Regions from separate parts of the Shewanella sp. ZOR0012 genome, predicted to be linked through region 2. Evidence: predicted binding sites of a transcription regulator. Region 2 holds the regulator's gene; each other region holds the start of a gene.
What was found. The regulator FliA, encoded in region 2, starts transcription of late flagellar genes. The targets are predictions, from matches to a motif close to CTAAAGNTNNNNNNNNNNNNGCCGATA.
Positions count from the first base shown of each region.

Region 1 (3,268 bases), 510 kb from region 2:
CGCTTGGGCGCCGCTAATCATCCCAGGATTACCGCAAATCATCACCTGGGAATCCGCCGCACTTAAGGTTAATCCGACTTTCCGCTCGATTTCACCCGAGACTAAGCCATCGGGGATACGGCATTGCAATGCGTCATCAAGCTTTTCACGGGTCACAGTTAAACACAGGATAAACTGATCTGGATATTGCATCGAATAAGCCTTTAGTTTATCGAGGTAGGCTAAATCTTTAGCTTCGCGCACACCATAGACAAGTACGATCTTCTCAAAACGCTGCCAAGGTTCGGCGGTATCCAGCATGGATAAGAATGGCCCGATGGCCGTACCTGTGGCTAAAAACCATAAATGCCGACCTTGTAATTCTCCCTTTGGGATCTCATCTAAGGTCATAAAACCCGTTGCCGTTGGAGTGATGTCTATTTCATCACCGATGGTAAGATTCTGTAATTGTGGGGATAACTGGCCATCCTCTACAGCAACAGCCAAAATCTCGGCATAGGGTTTATCGGGAGAATTAACCAGGGAATAAGCTCTAGCGATACGCTTATCATCTTGAAGTTGACTGAGTTTAATAAATTGACCGGGAATAAAGGGAGCTAACTCGGCCGCTATCCGCAGTGAAAATAACTTGTCGTTCCAATCAATACGTTCAATAACGCGTCCCCTAGTCCACATAACTCGCCCTCAAGCAAAACGTTAAATAGGCTCCTAGCATAGACGGTTATTCACACAACAAAAACCCCTTATTGTAAGGGGCTTAAGAGTTAAGATATGCAGGATTAAATTAAGTGTTAGTCGCTTGAGTCTCATTTGATTTTTTATTAAAACTGTCCCTAAAGGCCTGTAATCCTTCTTGAACGAGCCCATAGGTTTTATCCACACCATCGGCAATATCGCCCTGCAGCACTTTAAGACCAGATAAAATATCCCTCGCCTCTTTAAAGCCATTATCGATAGCGCCACCAATGATGGTCATAAAGCTGTCGAGCTGTTCGTCAAAACTCATATTCGAATTTTGCTGCTGATGAACACTAAAAAATTGCGTCGCGAAACTCACAATACGATCGGCAGTGGCCTCGGGGGATGTATCGACACCGTTATCATAGGCGGTTTGAATCGCGTTCTCGCCCATAGAAGGAGCTAACTCTTTGTTTATCGCTTCGATTGCTGCGCGATAAAGCAAGGTCATAGATTGATCACCCGACTTTAGGCTTACATCTTCCTGCGCCGATAGAATTGCTTGATTCATTAACTGCTTACTAGTTTGCTGCGCCGTCTGTTTAGAGGTGGCATCCACATTTTTCGTCTTATCACTATTTGCCGCGTTTTCAGCATATTTACTGTGGGTCGAAGAAGTGCTCTGTACCTGTGCAGGGTTATTGATTTCCATGATGCTAGTCCACTCAACTTGGGGAGACTTAATTATCGACCAAAATTTGAGCAACTTTAGCAATTTTATAAATTGCAGTACCATTCATACTTAATGCGATGATACAAATAGAGAATAGGTTTGTTTGTTCAATACCATCCTAACCCCCTCTTAATACTCGCCCATAAAATAAGGATATAAGGCATGGCAATCGCCCAATATTTACATGGTTTTTTGCGGCATAATCGAAGAATCGGTTTCAATTCAGGAACGCTAATACAATCATTACTGATAAGTCTACTATTCTTCGCCAGCATTGGACTTAGTCCGATCAATCAAGCTATTGCCGATAATCGATTAATCATTCTCGTAAGACATGCAGAAAAAGCCGATGAGCCCGCAGGCGATCCTCCCCTTTCAGCCAGTGGCAATATACGTGCTCAGGCGCTTATCAGCGCCTTAAAACGTACCCCCATTTCACAGCTAATCGCGACTCAATATCAAAGAACTCAGCAAACCTTATTACCGATTTCAACGGAACGGCATTTACCGATTACTGTGCTCGAGGCAAAAAAACCTCTCGAACCCCATATCCAACATATTGTTGAACAAGTACATGCGATTAAAGGTAACAGCTTAATTGCAGGGCACTCCAACACCGTGCCACTTATCATCAAGGCTCTCGGTGGACCAGACATTCCCAACATCAGTGAAGATGATTACAGCCAGTTGTTTTTACTTTCTATTAATGATGGACAAGCTGCCAGCTTGATCTCCACCCGCTACGGCAATGAATAGAGGATAACAAGATGCACGAATTGAATTGGTTTATGTGGGGACTAGATCTCTTATCTGGGCTGTTTTTAATCATTATCGGATTTGGCGCTCTAGCCATTGTCTACATGTACTTTGCTGACAAATTGCAAACCAAACAGGCAGTACGCCATAACTATCCTGTGATTGGTCGTTTTAGATATTTATTTGAGAAACAAGGTGAATTTTTCAGACAATACTTTTTTGCCCAGGACAGGGAAGAACTCCCCTTTAACCGCGCAGAACGAAGCTGGGTATATAGAGCGGCTAAAAATGTAGATAGAACGATAGCATTTGGCTCGACCCGGCCCTTGGACACGACTGGCACGATTATGTTTATGAATACCGCCTTTCCGACCCAAGATGAGGACATTACACCCATTCATCCGCTGACTATTGGCGCCGATTGCCGCGAACCTTACACCACAAATACCATTTGCCACATCTCTGCCATGAGCTTTGGCGCTCTGTCCCGCCCCGCTATCACCGCCTTATCCCATGGTGCGGCGCAGGCAGGTTGTTGGTTAAATACAGGTGAAGGCGGTTTAAGCCCTTATCATTTAAAGGGCGGCTGTGATTTAGTCTTTCAAATCGGCACCGCCAAATATGGCGTTCGTAACGAGCACGGCCATTTAGACGATAACAAACTCAAAACAATTGCAGCGCACCCTCAAGTCAAAATGTTTGAAATCAAAATGAGTCAAGGTGCAAAACCCGGTAAAGGTGGCATCCTACCTGGCGTAAAAGTGACAGAGGAAATCGCCCATATTCGCGGTATTCCACAGGGACAAGATTCCATCAGTCCCAACGGTCATATCGAGTTTAAAAATGTTGGCGATATTCTGGATATGATTGCCAGAGTGCGCGAAGTAACGGGTAAACCCACAGGAATAAAAGCCGTACTCGGCGACGTAACATGGCTTGAAGATTTTTGCGATGAAATTGAACGTCGTGGAGAAGCATCTGCTCCAGACTTTTTCACCTTAGATAGCGCCGATGGTGGAACAGGTGCCGCGCCGCAACCTTTAATGGATTGTGTTGGCCTACCGCTAAAAGAAAGTCTACCTATTTTGGTTAATGTATTGA
Region 1 covers NZ_JTLE01000094.1:3,636,058-3,639,325, forward strand. Annotated here, with positions in the region: gene L976_RS17570 (ferredoxin--NADP reductase) at 1-675, opposite strand, end outside; gene L976_RS17575 (DUF5610 domain-containing protein) at 785-1,390, opposite strand; gene L976_RS17580 (histidine phosphatase family protein) at 1,574-2,167, shown strand; gene L976_RS17585 (FMN-binding glutamate synthase family protein) at 2,179-3,268, shown strand, end outside.
Region 1: the regulator FliA is predicted to act here: its motif matches at 1,424-1,450, upstream of L976_RS17575 (DUF5610 domain-containing protein).

Region 2 (3,268 bases):
CCTGCAGAATTAGTTCGTGCACTGCCGCAAAGTCTTGCGAATATGCTTGATAATCAAGGTGATGATATTGTTAAGCAAGGCGGTATTGTGGCATTAGTTGGTCCCACTGGTGTGGGGAAAACCACTTCCTTGGCTAAACTGGCCGCACGCTTTGCTGCTCACCATGGTGCTGACCAAGTGGCATTGATTACCACAGATCATTATCGTATTGGCGCCTATGAGCAATTGGCCACCTATGGCAAAATCATGGGCTGCCCAGTCAAACAAGCCCATGACCTTGCTGAACTAGAGCAAATTCTGTATCAGTTTAGAAATCGCAAGCTAGTATTGATAGATACCGCGGGTATGGGCCAACGAGATATGCGGCTTTACCAGCAACTTGATAATTTAACTGCAAATAGCAGAATACCTATCCGCAGTTATCTGGTACTGTCTGCCACAGGACAGCGCCGCGTGCTGCAAGATGCTGTAAATCACTTTAAACGCATTCCCTTATCTGGTGTTGTACTCACCAAACTTGATGAATCTGTGTCTTTAGCGGGCGCATTAAGTGTGTTGATCCAAAGTGGATTGCCATTAAGTTATGTTACGGATGGGCAGCGAGTGCCCGAAGATATGAAAGTTGCTGATACTTTGATGCTCGCTGAGCAAGCATTAGCGGCCTTAGAAAACACAGAACAACAATCGTTACCAGACACAGCGTGGTCAGATAATATGACCTGTGCATTTGAGTAGAGTTATGACCCTGGATCAAGCAAGTGGTTTACGTATGATTAATCAACCCTATAACGAAAAAGTGAAAGTAATCGCGGTTACGGGTGGTAAAGGTGGTGTGGGTAAAACCAGCGTATCCATCAATACTGCTGTAGCATTAGCCGAGAAGGGCAAGCGTGTCTTAGTGCTTGATGCTGACCTTGGCTTAGCAAACGTCGATGTCATGTTAGGGATCCGTGCTGAACGTAACCTTTCCCATGTATTGTCTGGCGATGCTGAGTTAGATGACATTATTGTCCGGGGGCCTAAAGGTATTGGGATTGTGCCAGCTACATCGGGTACTCAGGGCATGGTAGAGCTAAGTCCTGCGCAACATGCGGGCTTAATTCGTGCTTTCAGTGAGATGCGCACCCAGTTTGATATTCTCATCGTGGATACTGCCGCGGGGATTTCTGACATGGTACTCAGTTTCTCCCGTGCGTCACAGGATGTGTTGGTTGTTGTTTGTGACGAACCAACGTCTATTACTGACGCCTATGCGTTAATCAAAATCCTCAGCCGTGAACACGGCGTCTTCCGCTTTAAAATTGTTGCAAATATGGTGCGTAGTTTACGCGAAGGTATGGAATTGTTTGCTAAACTCAGTAAAGTGACCGACAGATTCTTGGACGTGGCACTTGAATTAGTTGCGACCATTCCATTTGATGAAAATTTGCGTAAATCGGTTCGCAAGCAAAAGTTAGTGGTTGAAGCTTATCCTAAGTCTCCCGCTGCAATTGCTTACCAAGGTCTAGCGAATAAAATTATGAGCTGGCCAGTACCACAGCAACCTGGTGGGCATTTGGAGTTTTTCGTTGAGCGCTTAGTTCAACGACCAGATTTTCAAGAGGAAAAAACGAGTGAATAAAGCCGCAGCGTATACTTGTTTAGACAATAAAACGTCAATCGTTGAACAGTATGCACCGTTGGTTAAAAGAATTGCACATCACTTGCTCGCCAGATTACCTGCCTCTGTGCAGTTAGATGACCTGCTACAGGCGGGGATGATGGGATTATTAGAAGCATCATCTAAGTTTGATGGCGGTAAAGGTGCAAAGTTTGAAACCTTCGCCGGCATAAGGATCCGTGGCGCCATGTTGGATGAAATCCGCCGTGGCGATTGGGTTCCTCGTTCTGTCCACCGAAATAATCGTCGAGTTGCCCAAGCCATTGATGAATTAGAGCAAGTGCTAGGTCGTGATGCGCGCGACACAGAAATTGCAGAAAAACTTGATATGACGCTCGATGAGTACCATCATATTCTTAATGATGTTTCTGTTGGTAAAATCATAGGGATAGAAGACTTAGGCGTATCACAGGATATACTCACTACAAGCGATGATATTAGCGATGGTACGTTTGAGGTCTTGGCAGAAACCCAGTTTCATTCTGCACTTGTTGAGGCGATAAAATTATTGCCCGAAAGGGACGCGCTAGTGCTATCGTTATACTACGATGAAGCATTGAATTTAAAAGAGATTGGCGCCATTCTTGAGGTAAGCGAATCGCGTGTTAGCCAGATATTAAGTCAGGCAATGTTGCGACTCAAAGGCAAACTCAAGCATTGGACATAAGTATAATTATTAATTGAGCACTGAATGTCAGCTCACCGGAGGAAACCTTGGACAAGAATATGAAGATTCTCATCGTTGATGACTTTTCGACAATGAGACGTATCATCAAGAACTTGTTGCGAGACTTGGGCTTTAACAACACCCAGGAAGCGGACGATGGCTCAACCGCCTTGCCAATGTTGCAAAAAGGCGATTTTGATTTTGTCGTTACAGACTGGAATATGCCAGGCATGCAGGGTATCGATTTACTTAAAGCCATTAGGGCCGATGACTCCTTGAAGCATCTACCGGTATTAATGGTCACTGCCGAGGCAAAACGTGAACAAATTATTGCTGCTGCACAAGCGGGTGTGAATGGGTATGTGGTAAAGCCTTTTACCGCAGCAACATTGAAAGAGAAGCTAGATAAAATATTCGAACGACTCGCTTAAGCAGGGATGAGCTATGAAGTCACATACATCAGGGCTCATCACGCTCGAGCATGCTCAGCGTTTAGTCGAACTGTTAAGCGCGAATGAACAAAATCAAGCTGATGATTTATTAAGAGAACTGGCAGCTCCTCTTCAGAGGGAACTTTTTGATGAGGTAGGCAAACTCACTCGCCAATTGCATAGCGCTCTTATGGATTTCCAAATCGATAATCGGTTAGTTGAGTTAGCCAATACAGAAATACCCGATGCTAAGGAACGGCTAAGTTATGTCATTGACATGACTGAACAAGCTGCAAATAAGACTATGGATGCTGTTGAGGAGTGCTTGCCGTTAGCGAATGCATTAACCGCGAACATCCAACAAGTGATGCCATCGTGGGACAAATTAATGCGTCGTGAAATTGCCCTCAGTGATTTTAAGGTGCTTTGCCATAACGTTCAGCATTTGATGTCGCGAAGTGAATTGGACTCAAACCGATTACGCGAATTGCTCAACCAAATATTGATGGC
Region 2 covers NZ_JTLE01000094.1:4,141,399-4,144,666, forward strand. Annotated here, with positions in the region: gene flhF (flagellar biosynthesis protein FlhF) at 1-735, shown strand, start outside; gene L976_RS19895 (MinD/ParA family protein) at 740-1,621, shown strand; gene L976_RS19900 (RNA polymerase sigma factor FliA) at 1,614-2,327, shown strand; gene cheY (chemotaxis response regulator CheY) at 2,375-2,758, shown strand; gene L976_RS19910 (protein phosphatase CheZ) at 2,772-3,268, shown strand, end outside.

Region 3 (3,268 bases), 2.7 Mb from region 2:
GTACAGCTTTACAATAAACTTCATGGGATTTCCGCGGGCAATTTTGGCAACAGCAAAATTGGTTAAAAGAATAATCGCCGGATTATAACAAACTCACGGCGATTGGCGCACCTGTTTCCACACTAGGGCTGCTCGTGGCGTGCGCTTACGCACAGTTGAACTTATAGTCAAAAAAGCCCAAATAAAAAAGCCGTGAGCAAGTCACGGCGTTTTTATCAAATAACTGATTTGGATTAAAAGCTATTTACCTACTTGAATTTCTTCGGATTCTTTTGCTTTACCTTGTTCAATCGCAATCTCAACTCGACGATTTCGCGCGCGATTTTCAGGCGAATCATTTAAGACAATTGGATTATTTGAGGCCATACCGACCACTTTCATCCGTTTAGGATCAAAACCCTTGACCTGCAATAACACATCAGCCACAGCAACAGCACGTTTACTGGAGAGATCCCAGTTTGAGCTATAGAGCTCATCACTTATCTGCATATCGTCGGTGTAACCCGATACGGTAATAATTCCCGGCACATCTTTGAGCAACTCACCCACCGAACGCACCACTGGTTTAAATCGCGGTTGTAGGAAACCAGAGCCTGAGGCAAATGAACCTTTTTCACGGATTCGAATAATAATCTGCTGTCCAAGTGACTCAATTTCAATCGCCCCATCGGTGATCTCTTTATTGAGCTCCTGCGCCATTTTTTTCACTTGCTGATTAATCTTATCCTGCGCTGCCGCAGCCTCGGCCTTCACTGCATCTGCGGTTTCTTGGGCTGTAGCCGTTGCTTCGCCACCTCGCTGCGAACCGTTCTGTTGTTGTACCCCACCCGCACTATCATCTTCCCCCGCTTGGAAATCCAACGTGGGTTCGGTCATTTCATTGGTTTGTTGGTTGATGATCTCAATCGGCGTGGGATCGGGACGACCAGGACGGAACTCGAGGGCAATCACAGACGTCCCCTTAGGAATATCTTTGACTTCGACTTTGTTTTGCACCCCAAATGCATACTTCATCGAACCTGCAATCTGCTTAAACTTCATCACATCCATTTCGGAGAATGACAGCAGCAACACGAAGAAACACATCAAGAGGGACATCAAATCGGCAAATGTTGCCAACCAGAGTGGTGCTCCGGGCGGTGGACAGTTGCACTTAGCCATGGGCTACTCTCCGTCCGTTGTATCGATTTTCCGCTGTTTTTCAGCAAGATAGTTTTTCAAAAAGCCTTCAATTACTCGAGGGTTTTGGCCATCTTGAATCGCCAATACCGCATCCATAATCAAGTTACGGTTTAGCATTTCCTCACCCATTCTAAGGCTTAATTTATCGGCGATAGGAATACACACCATGTTAGCCACTACCGCACCATATAGGGTAGTTAACAACGCAACCGCCATTGAAGGGCCAATCGATTTCGGGTCCGACATATTGGATAACATCGCCACCAAGCCCACTAGGGTACCAATCATCCCCATCGCGGGTCCTACGTCACCAAAAGCCCGGAAAATGGCGATGCCGTTGCGATGGCGCTCTTCGGTGAGGGCGATATCTTTTTCAAGCGCGGCACGTACCACCTCACCGTCATGACCATCCACTAACATATCGACGGCTTTTTGCATAAAACTGTTGGAAATTTGTGCTTCTTCAAGAGCAAGAAATCCACCTTTACGCGCCGCATCAGCCATCGTCACTGATTGTTCGATAAGATCTTCAGGTTTATCAATTTTAAACATAAAGGCTTTTACTGCGATTTTTACCGCACCTAAAAACTGTTTTAAATTGAATTTCATCATCACGACAAAGAAGGAGCCACCAAACACGATAAAGACGGAAGGAATGTCGATAAAAATTGCAATGCCGCCGCTGGTTACCATGGCCCAAAGGATAAAACCAAAGCTCCCGACTAGTCCAATAACTGTAGCTAAATCCACAACGGCTCCTCAATATTCTGTATAAACGACATGATACTGACTCTATTGGCAAAATAACACTAAATGTCATCCGTCAACGGTTAACACTTTGGTCTTAACCCAAGCCTTATTTTATGATGTCTTAAGATGATTATAAGCATAATGCTACTATTGTCATTTATCGGACAAGCTCTAAGCAAGTTTAGCGGCAATTTCTATTTTCTGAAAAAAATTCAGCAACAAAGCGTGCTATCGAGCAAATATCCATCGACTGAATTTGACCCTTGAGCCGCCCTGATATACCTTGTGTCCGCTCTTTCAAAGGAATTATTAACGTGGCAAAGAAACCCGAAAATCTCAGTTTTGAAGAATCCCTTGGTGAACTCGAACGCATCGTTGCTGAGTTAGAGCAGGGCGATGTATCTCTCGATGATGCGTTAAAACAATTTGAACGAGGCATCAATCTGGTGCGTAACAGCCAGGCAAAACTTGAACAAGCTCAGCAAAAAGTGGCCATTTTACTCAAGCAGGATGAAAATGCGCCCCTCTCTCCCTATGCCGTTGAGGGCGAATAAGCGTGTTAGTCAATGCAATAAAAGAATATCAACTACGAGTTGATAACCAATTAAAACAACGTTTTAGTACACTCGAAGATACAGCTCCTCAGTTAAAAGCCGCGATGACCCATGGCGCCCTTTTAGGGGGAAAACGCATTCGTCCCTTCTTGGTTTACAGTGTCGGGCAAATGTTTGGCGTAGCACTTGAAAAACTCGATGCCTGCGCCGCCGCGATTGAATGCATCCACGCCTATTCGTTAATCCATGACGATTTACCCGCTATGGATGATGACGCACTTCGCCGTGGTCAACCCACAGTGCATATCGCTTTCGATGAAGCCACCGCAATTCTTGCTGGGGATGCACTACAAACTTTAGCTTTTGAGATTGTGACTGAAGCCGTGCAAGGGATTACCAGCGAGCAACATATCGCTATGGTCAGAGCATTGGCAAAAGCCTCTGGTTATCGGGGTATGTGTGGCGGTCAAGCCATCGACTTAGCCTCCACCGATAAGCACATTGATCTTAAAGCATTAACTCAACTGCATAATATGAAAACAGGGGCGCTGATCAGCTGCGCCGTTGAGTTAGCCTTGATCGCCGCGAACGCGCCAAAAGATCAATATCAGACTATGATGGAATTTGCCCATGCCGTAGGACTTGCCTTCCAAGTCCAAGACGATATTCTGGACATTATTGCCACCACGGAAGAACTCGGCAAACCTCAAGGCTCAGATGCCGAGTCAAATAAGAGTACTTTTCCGCAACTACTTGGACTGCAAGGCGCAAAAGATACCGCC
Region 3 covers NZ_JTLE01000094.1:1,461,319-1,464,586, forward strand. Annotated here, with positions in the region: gene thiI (tRNA uracil 4-sulfurtransferase ThiI) at 1-24, opposite strand, end outside; gene L976_RS08105 (flagellar motor protein MotB) at 241-1,161, opposite strand; gene pomA (flagellar motor protein PomA) at 1,165-1,932, opposite strand; gene xseB (exodeoxyribonuclease VII small subunit) at 2,247-2,486, shown strand; gene ispA ((2E,6E)-farnesyl diphosphate synthase) at 2,489-3,268, shown strand, end outside.
Region 3: the regulator FliA is predicted to act here: its motif matches at 2,091-2,117, upstream of pomA (flagellar motor protein PomA).